2 regions of the Kocuria arenosa genome follow, and region 1 is predicted to be linked to the other one. Evidence: riboswitches for the same ligand, from Rfam matches in the RefSeq annotation. Region 1 holds a riboswitch; the other holds the start of a gene.

What was found. A riboswitch is a leader RNA that binds a small molecule or an ion and turns the genes downstream of it on or off. The one in region 1 is predicted to bind S-adenosylmethionine.
Region 2: linked by a shared signal. The riboswitch ahead of ACFYE3_RS16350 (O-acetylhomoserine aminocarboxypropyltransferase/cysteine synthase family protein) and the one ahead of ACFYE3_RS11830 (bifunctional o-acetylhomoserine/o-acetylserine sulfhydrylase) in region 1 are both predicted to bind S-adenosylmethionine.

Annotation. Positions count from the first base shown of each region.
Region 1 is NZ_JBHZTA010000006.1:121,732-125,594, reverse strand. Features, by position in the region: gene ACFYE3_RS11840 (hypothetical protein) at 1-245, opposite strand, end outside; gene ACFYE3_RS11835 (VOC family protein) at 892-1,530, opposite strand; SAM riboswitch class IV at 1,672-1,787, shown strand; gene ACFYE3_RS11830 (bifunctional o-acetylhomoserine/o-acetylserine sulfhydrylase) at 1,864-3,276, shown strand; gene metX (homoserine O-acetyltransferase MetX) at 3,273-3,863, shown strand, end outside.
Region 2 is NZ_JBHZTA010000011.1:68,457-72,319, reverse strand. Features, by position in the region: gene ACFYE3_RS16355 (cystathionine gamma-synthase) at 1-820, opposite strand, end outside; gene ACFYE3_RS16350 (O-acetylhomoserine aminocarboxypropyltransferase/cysteine synthase family protein) at 829-2,157, opposite strand; SAM riboswitch class IV at 2,196-2,317, opposite strand; gene ACFYE3_RS16345 (Lrp/AsnC family transcriptional regulator) at 2,428-2,880, opposite strand; gene ACFYE3_RS16340 (thiamine pyrophosphate-dependent enzyme) at 3,123-3,863, shown strand, end outside.

The DNA of each region.
Region 1 (3,863 bases):
CCGTTCTCGTTCTCGTCGTGGTACCAGCCGCCGTTCTTGTCGTCCCCGTCGTCCTTCTCGTCGTCCTTCGCGTTGTCCTTCTCGTCGCCGTAGTCATGCTTGTGGTCATCGCTGGATTTGCCATGGTGATGACCGTTATGCTCGTGCTCATGGCCCTCGCCCGCGAATGCGGGGGCGCCCAGCGAGCTTCCGAGGAGGGCGGCCGCGATGGCCGCACCGGCGAGAGTCTTGTGCAGATCGTTCATGGTTTCCCCTAAGGAGGGCATGACGAAGAAAGCGTCATGCACGCGAGAGAATCTATGTCAAGGCCTGTGAGATGGGCCTTCCCTGAGAACCGGGTGACACCACGGTAGAAGGGGGTTAGCGGCGCGTTCAAGAGTCCGACCAGGAGCAATGGCAACAAATCTCTGTCCCGTCGGACCTCGTTCCTCCGGGGGCGGGACGGGACGGGCCGGGGGTTCCGCGGCCTGCGCCCAGGAGTGCCCCCTGGCTGCTGACCAGTAAGTCAGTCGCGTTCCTGCAGGTCACACGGGATTCTGGAGCCGCGGGAACAACTGCCGGCCACCGCAGCAGCCCTTCCCCGAGGGGCGCGACAGGCAGGCCCCGCGGGCGCCGCCGGGGGCCCCAGGGACCATCAGCACCATGACGGTTCGACACGTTTTGTGACATCGTTGCCGGGTCACAGGACCTCCCCGAGGAGGCACTTGTTCCACGGGGCTCCAGAGCGCGCCCGGGGGGAGTCACATCGGCCCCGGCCGACGTCGATCGTGGCCGGGCCCGTCGAGTGCCCCGACGGCTGGTCGCCGACCGCGGCCATGACCACGACGAGCAGCCGCGGCTGCTGCGAGCCCGGAGGCCGCGAGCGGAGCGGCCCGGTGGGGTCGTCCGATCTCAGATGGTGACGGGGCCGTCCGGGGTGCTGAACGTGACGGAGAGCACCCCCGGGGTGCCGTCCGGATAGCGCCAGTCGACCTCGAGGTCCTCGAGCGCGGTCTCGACGGGGGCGCCCAGCCACTCGGCGACCCGTTCCGGGGCCCCGGCGATGGTCATCCCCGCGAGCCCCACGTCCGTGATCCGCGCCTGGGACGGGTGCATCTCCGGGTCGGAGTCGAAGTGGATCATGAACGGCAGCTGCGGGTCCGCGATCAGGCCCTTCACGCCGATCTGGTGCCACTCCAGGCACCGGCCGTCCGGGAACACCCGCTGGCCCGGCACGGAGTGGCGCCCGAGGCGCCGCTCGAAGGGAGTGAGGTCCTCGACCTCCACGACCCAGCCCAGCCAGCCGCCGCCGGCCTCGGACCGGGCGCGCACGGCCTGGCCGAAGGGCGCCTTCTCCGCCGCCGGGTGCTGGAGGACCTCGACGACCTCCACGTACTGGTGGTTCGTCAGCGGCAGGATCATGTTGCGGGTGCCGAAACGGGGGTGCACCCCGCCCTTGACCGGCTCGATCCCGAGCTGGTCCGCGATGCGCTCGGTGGTGGCCGCCAGGCCCTCCGGGCGGCAGGCGTAGGACACGTGGTCGACTCTCATGGGCACATCGTGCACCCTGTGAGTTTGGTCTCCAAATCGGTCCGCGACGCGCCGGGCGTCGTGCGGGCGACGCCCCGTGCCGGGTGTCACGCCCGGGTCCGGCTTGACGCCGTGACGCCCTGATCCGGAGAATGCTGTCCAGGTCATGAGCGCCAGCGTCCAAGCCCCAGCTAGCTGGCCGGCAACCCTCCACCGCGGTGGGGTGCCCTGGGTGAAGACCAGGCTCCTCGCGACCGGCGAGCGAGCAAGCGCGGGTCCCCGGCGCCCGGCCGTTCCCGGCCGCACCGACTCGACCGGGACGGGACCCCTGACCTCCGCAAGGAGTCCCACGGCATGTCCGATCTCCCCGCTTCCAGCACCGACGTCTCCGTCCCCCGCACCGGCGAGGCCGCGACCGGACGGCCCACCCCCGAGAACCCCGGGGGCTGGGCCTTCGAGACCCGGCAGATCCACGCGGGGCAGAGCCCCGACCCGGTCACCGGCTCCCGCGCCCTGCCGATCCACCAGACCACGTCCTTCGTCTTCCCCGACGCCCAGGCCGCGGCCGACCGCTTCGCGCTCGCCGAGCTCGGCCCGATCTACACGCGGATCGGCAACCCGACCACGGAGGTCGTGGAGAACCGGATCGCCGCCCTGGAGGGCGGGGTGGGCGCCCTCATGCTCAGTGCGGGGCAGTCGGCGACGACGTTCGCGGTGCTCAACGTCGCCGGCGCGGGCGACCACATCGTGGCCAGCCCCAGCCTGTACGGCGGGACCTACAACCTCTTCAAGTTCACGCTGCCCAAGCTCGGCATCGAGACCACCTTCGTGGCGGACCCCGACGACCCCGAGGCCTGGCGGCAAGCGGTCCGCCCGAACACGAAGGCCTTCTTCGCCGAGACGATCCCGAACCCGCGCAACGACGTGCTCGACATCGAGACGGTCTCCGGGATCGCCCACGACCACGAGGTGCCGCTCATCGTGGACAACACCGTGGCGACCCCCTACCTCATCCAGCCCTTCCGCTGGGGCGCGGACGTCGTGGTGCACTCTGCCACCAAGTTCCTGGGCGGGCACGGCACGGCCATCGGCGGCGTGATCGTGGACTCCGGGAACTTCGACTTCGGCCACTACCCGGAGCGCTTCCCCGGCTTCAACCAGCCGGACGAGTCCTACGGCGGACTCGTCTACGCCGAGGCCCTGGGCGCGGACGGCCCCTTCGGCGTCAACCTGTCCTACATCCTCAAGGCCCGGGTGCAGCTGCTGCGCGACCTCGGCTCGGCGATCTCCCCGTTCAACGCGTTCCTCATCGAGCAGGGCATCGAGACGCTGTCCCTGCGGATGGAGCGGCACGTGGACAACGCCGGGAAGGTGGCCCGCTGGCTCGAGGCGCGCCAGGACGTGCGCTCGGTGTCCTGGGCCGGGCTGGAGTCCTCCCCGTGGCACGAGCGGGCGCAGAAGTACGCGCCCCGGGGCGCCGGGTCCATCCTGGGCTTCGTCCTCGACGGCGGCCGGGAGGCCGGAGCCGCCTTCGTCGACGCCCTGACCCTGCACTCGAACGTCGCGAACATCGGCGACGTCCGCTCCCTCGTGATCCACCCGGCGTCCACCACGCACAGCCAGCTCCTGCCCGAGGAGCAGCTGGCCGCCGGCGTGGAGCCCGGCTTCGTGCGCCTGTCCGTGGGTCTGGAGAACATCGACGACATCCTGGCGGACCTGGAGCACGGCTTCGCCGCGGCCGCGGCCGCGCAGGGAGGACAGGAGTGACCGTGACGGTCGTGGGAGGCGCCGACGCCGGGACCGCCGTCCGCGAGGACGGCGTGCCGCGGGTGACCGGGATCGGCGAGCTGGAGCTCGAGTCGGGCTTCCGGCTGCCCGACGTCCGGATCGCCTACGAGACGTGGGGGACGCTCGCCCCGGACGGCTCCAACGCGGTCCTCGTCGAGCACGCCCTCACCGGGGACACCCACGTGGCGAGCGGGCGGGCCCGCCCCGGCGCGCCCGAGGTCGAGAGGCGCGCCGCGGAGAGCGGCGGCTGGTGGGAGGGCCTGATCGGCCCCGGCGCCGCCATCGACACGAACCGTTGGTTCGTGGTCTGCACCAACATCGTGGGCGGCTGCTACGGTTCCACGGGCCCGGCCACCCCCGCGCCGCCGAGCGTGGACCCCGAGGGCCGCCCCTGGGGCTCCCGCTTCCCGCTCGTGACCGTCCGGGACTCCGTGCACGCCGAGGCGGCCCTGGCCGACGCCCTCGGCATCGAGGCCTGGCGCCTGGTCATCGGCGGCTCCATGGGCGGGGCCCGGGCCCTCGAGTGGGCCGTGACCTGCCCCGACCGGGTCCGGGCGTGCGCGGTG
Region 2 (3,863 bases), on a different contig from region 1:
TGTCCTGGTGGCGCTCCATCCGCAGGCTCAGGGTCTTGAGCCCGCGGGCGGCCAGGTAGCTGTCCTGAGGGCCCGCCACGGCGCCGGCGGCGAACTGCTGGAAGCCGACCGCCTCCGTGAGCGGGGCGCCCCGCCACTCGGCCGTCCCGACGACCACGGCGCCGCCGAGCACGTCGGAGTGCCCGCCGATGTATTTGGTGGTGGAGTGCACCACGGCGTGCGCGCCGAGCTCGAGGGGGTTCTGCAGGTACGGGGACGCGAAGGTGTTGTCGACGACGAGCAGCGCCCCAGCGTCCCGGGCCAGCTGCGCCCAGGCCGCGACGTCGGCGATGCCGAGCAGCGGGTTGGACGGCGTCTCGAGCCACAGCACCCTCGTGGCGCCGGGCCGCACGGCCGCGCGGACCGCGTCGAGGTCCGTGATCTCCACGGGCGTGTGCGCGATCTCCCACGGGGCGAGGACCGTGGTGATCAGCCGGTTGGTGCCGCCGTAGCCGTCGGCGCCGAGCACGATGTGGTCGCCCGGGCGCAGCACCGCGCGCAGCAGGGCGTCCTCGGCGGCGATCCCCGAGGCGAACGCGAACCCGCGCTCGCCGCGCTCCAGGGCCGCGAGCTGCTCCTCGAAGCCGCTGCGGGTGGGGTTGGAGCCGCGGCTGTACTCGTGCCCGGCGCGCAGCACGTTGATCCCGTCCTGGGCGAACGTGGAGGTCTGGTAGATCGGCGGGATGACCGCCCCGGTCAGCGGGTCGGGCTCCTGGCCGGCGTGGACGGCGGTGGTCGTGAAGCCCCGGTGGCGGGTGCGGGTCTCGGTGGAGGACGTCATGGCGGTGCTCACTTCCGGGAGGTCTGGACGGTGGCGACGACGGTGTCGAGGGCCTGGCCGAGGTCGGCCACGAGGTCCTGGGGGGACTCGAGGCCGATCGACAGCCGGATCGTGGTCTCGGCGATCCCGCCGGCCCGGCGCTGCTCGGGGGTCAGGCGGCAGTGCGTCATCGCCGCCGGGTGGGCCACGAGGCTGCGGGTGTCGCCGATGTTGGCGACCAGCTTGAACAGCCGCAGCGCGTCGATGAACGGGCCCACGGCGTCGTCCGGGGCGGCGAGGTCGAAGGAGAACACGGAGCCGGTCCCGCGCGGGAAGTCGCGGACCGCGATCCCGGCGCCCGGGTCCCCGGGCACGCCGGGGTGGTGGACGCGGGCGACGGCGGGGTGCTCCGCCAGGAACTCGGCCACCTCCAGCGCGGAGGCCGTGTGGCGGGCCACGCGCAGGTCCAGGGTCTCGGTGCCCTGCAGGATCTGGCTGGCGTTGAACGGGGACAGCGTGGTCCCGAGGTCGTGCACGTACTTGGCGCGGACGAGGTGCAGGTAGGGGCTGGCCCCGGCGCACTTGTCGACCAGGCTCAGCCCTCCCCAGCGGGCGCGGGCCCGGGTGAACTGCGGCCACTTGTCGGGCCGCGCGGACCAGTCGAAGGTCCCGCCGTCCACGACCGCCCCGGCGAGCGCGTTGCCGTGCCCGCCCAGGAACTTGGTGGCCGAGTGCACCACGATGTCGGCACCCTTCTCCAGCGGCCGGTACAGGGCCGGGGACGCGAGGGTGTTGTCGACGACGACGGGCACCCCGGCGGCCCGGGCGACGTCGGCGATCCCGGGCAGGTCCGGGAGGGTGGCCAGGGGGTTGCCGATGGACTCGAGCAGGAACGCGCGGGTGTCGGGGCGCACGGCCGCGGCCCACGCCCCCGGGGCGGTGGGGTCCACGAAGGAGACCTCGATGCCGTAGTCCGCGAAGGAGTCGGTGAGGAGGTCCACCGTCCCGCCGTAGAGCTTCTCGGAGGCCACGAGGTGCTTGCCGGCGCCCTGGCCGAGCAGTGCCAGCAGCGCGACGGCCACGGCGGACTGCCCGGAGCCGGTCGCCACGGCGCCCGCGCCGCCCTCGAGGTCGCTGATCCGCTGCTCGAGCACGGCCACCGTGGGGTTGCCGGTGCGGGTGTAGGTGAAGCCCGCCCGGGTCTGCGCGAACATCTGCCGGGCCGCCTCGTAGTCCGGGAACTCGAACGCCGCGGTCTGGTAGATCGGCACCGTCAGGGTGCGCTGGGTGACCTGGTCGTGGGTGCCGGCGTGGATCTGCCGGGTCGCGAGGTCGTGGTCGGTCACGGGGGTGGACATGGCGCTGCTCCTGTGCGCTTGCTCTTACCCGCACCGGTCATCCGCGCCGGCCCGGTGGGCACGCCGCGGAAGATGCAGGCCGCTTCCTCATCCGAACCACCCAATGAGCATGGGGTTGGTGCGTGACCAAGTCGGAGCTTGGCGGTCACGTCTCGTGAAGCTGGAACAACACTATGCGCAGAGGTAGTGGGTGTCCCTCCGCGACGGAAGATGACGACCGTGACGGTTCATGACGCCGGCCGTGCGCGGCGGACGTGCCGGGCCCGGGCGTCAGGCCCGCGTGTCGATGTCCTCGAAGATCAGGAACGTCTGGGTGTCCACCACGCCGGGCAGCTGCTGGACGTGCTCGAAGATGACCTGGCGCAGGTGCACGGTGTCCACGGCCCGCACGAGGAGCATGACGTCGAAGTTCCCGCCCACCAGGGCGATGTGGTGCACGGCCGGGATCGCCCGGAGCTGGGCGCACAGCTCCCGCCAGGTGTTCTGCTGGAGCTTGAGCGTCACGTAGGCGGAGGCCTGCAGGCCCGCCCGCACCGGGTCGATCACGGTGCTGAAGCGCAGGATCACCCCCTCGTCCCGGAGCCGGTTGATCCGGGCGTAGGCGTGGGCGCGGGAGACGTGCACGGCCGCGGCGATCGCGGTCACCGACTGCCGGGCGTCCCGGGACAGCTCCGCGAGGATCTTCCGGTCGGTCTCGTCCAGCGTCACGGGCGTCGAGGGCACGGCGGGCTCCTTCGCGGCGGGTCGGTCGCAGCGTCCGGAACGCGCCGGACGAATGCGTGTGCTCCACGCCACACTAGAACATTTCGTCCACGCACAGTGCACTGTCTGTCTCAGTCTTCTGCATTTTCCCGGTTCTGTGGATACGAACCATGCCGGGTTCCCATACTGGGGAGACAGAGCTGCACCAGCCTTCCTGCCTCCCCGGGCCCGCGAGCGGACCGGGGACCGACCGAGGGGACACCATGAGCCAGACCGTCGAGACCCCCGGGGACCCCATCCTCCGGGCCTCCCAGACCTTCGGCATCACGCCGGAGCAGTACATGCTCCCGGCCCGCGGCGAGATCCGCATGGTCGACCCGAGCGGGAGGCTGCTCGCCCCCGAGGAGCAGGGCACCGGCCCCGGCCACGAGTACCCGCTGCCCGCCCGGGACGTCCTGCTGGAGGCCTACGAGAAGCTGGTGGTCGGGCGGCGGGTCAACGACCAAAACTCCGCCCTGGTCCGCCAGGGCCGGATGGCCGTCTACCCGTCCAGCCACGGCCAGGAGGCCTGCCAGGTGGCGGCCGCCCTGTGCCTCGAGGAGGGCGACTGGCTGTTCCCCACCTACCGGGACACCGTGGCGGTGATGACCAAGGGCGTGGACCCGATGCAGGTCATGGCGATCTTCCGCGGCGAGTGGCACGGCGGCTACGACCCGTACGAGCGCTGCGTGGGCATCCAGTCCACCCCGCTCACCACCCAGCTGCTGCACGCGGTGGGCGTGGCCCACGCCGCCAAGCTGCGCGGCGAGGACACCGTGGTCCTGGCGATGTGCGGCGACGGCGCCACCAGCGAGGGCGACTTCCACGAGGCCCTGAACTTCGCGGCCGTGTTCAAGCTGCCGGTCGTGTTCTTCGTGCAGAACAACGGCTACGCGATCTCCGTGCCCCTGTCCCAGCAGTCCGCGGCCCCGAGCCTCGCCCACAAGGCGGTCGGCTACGGCATG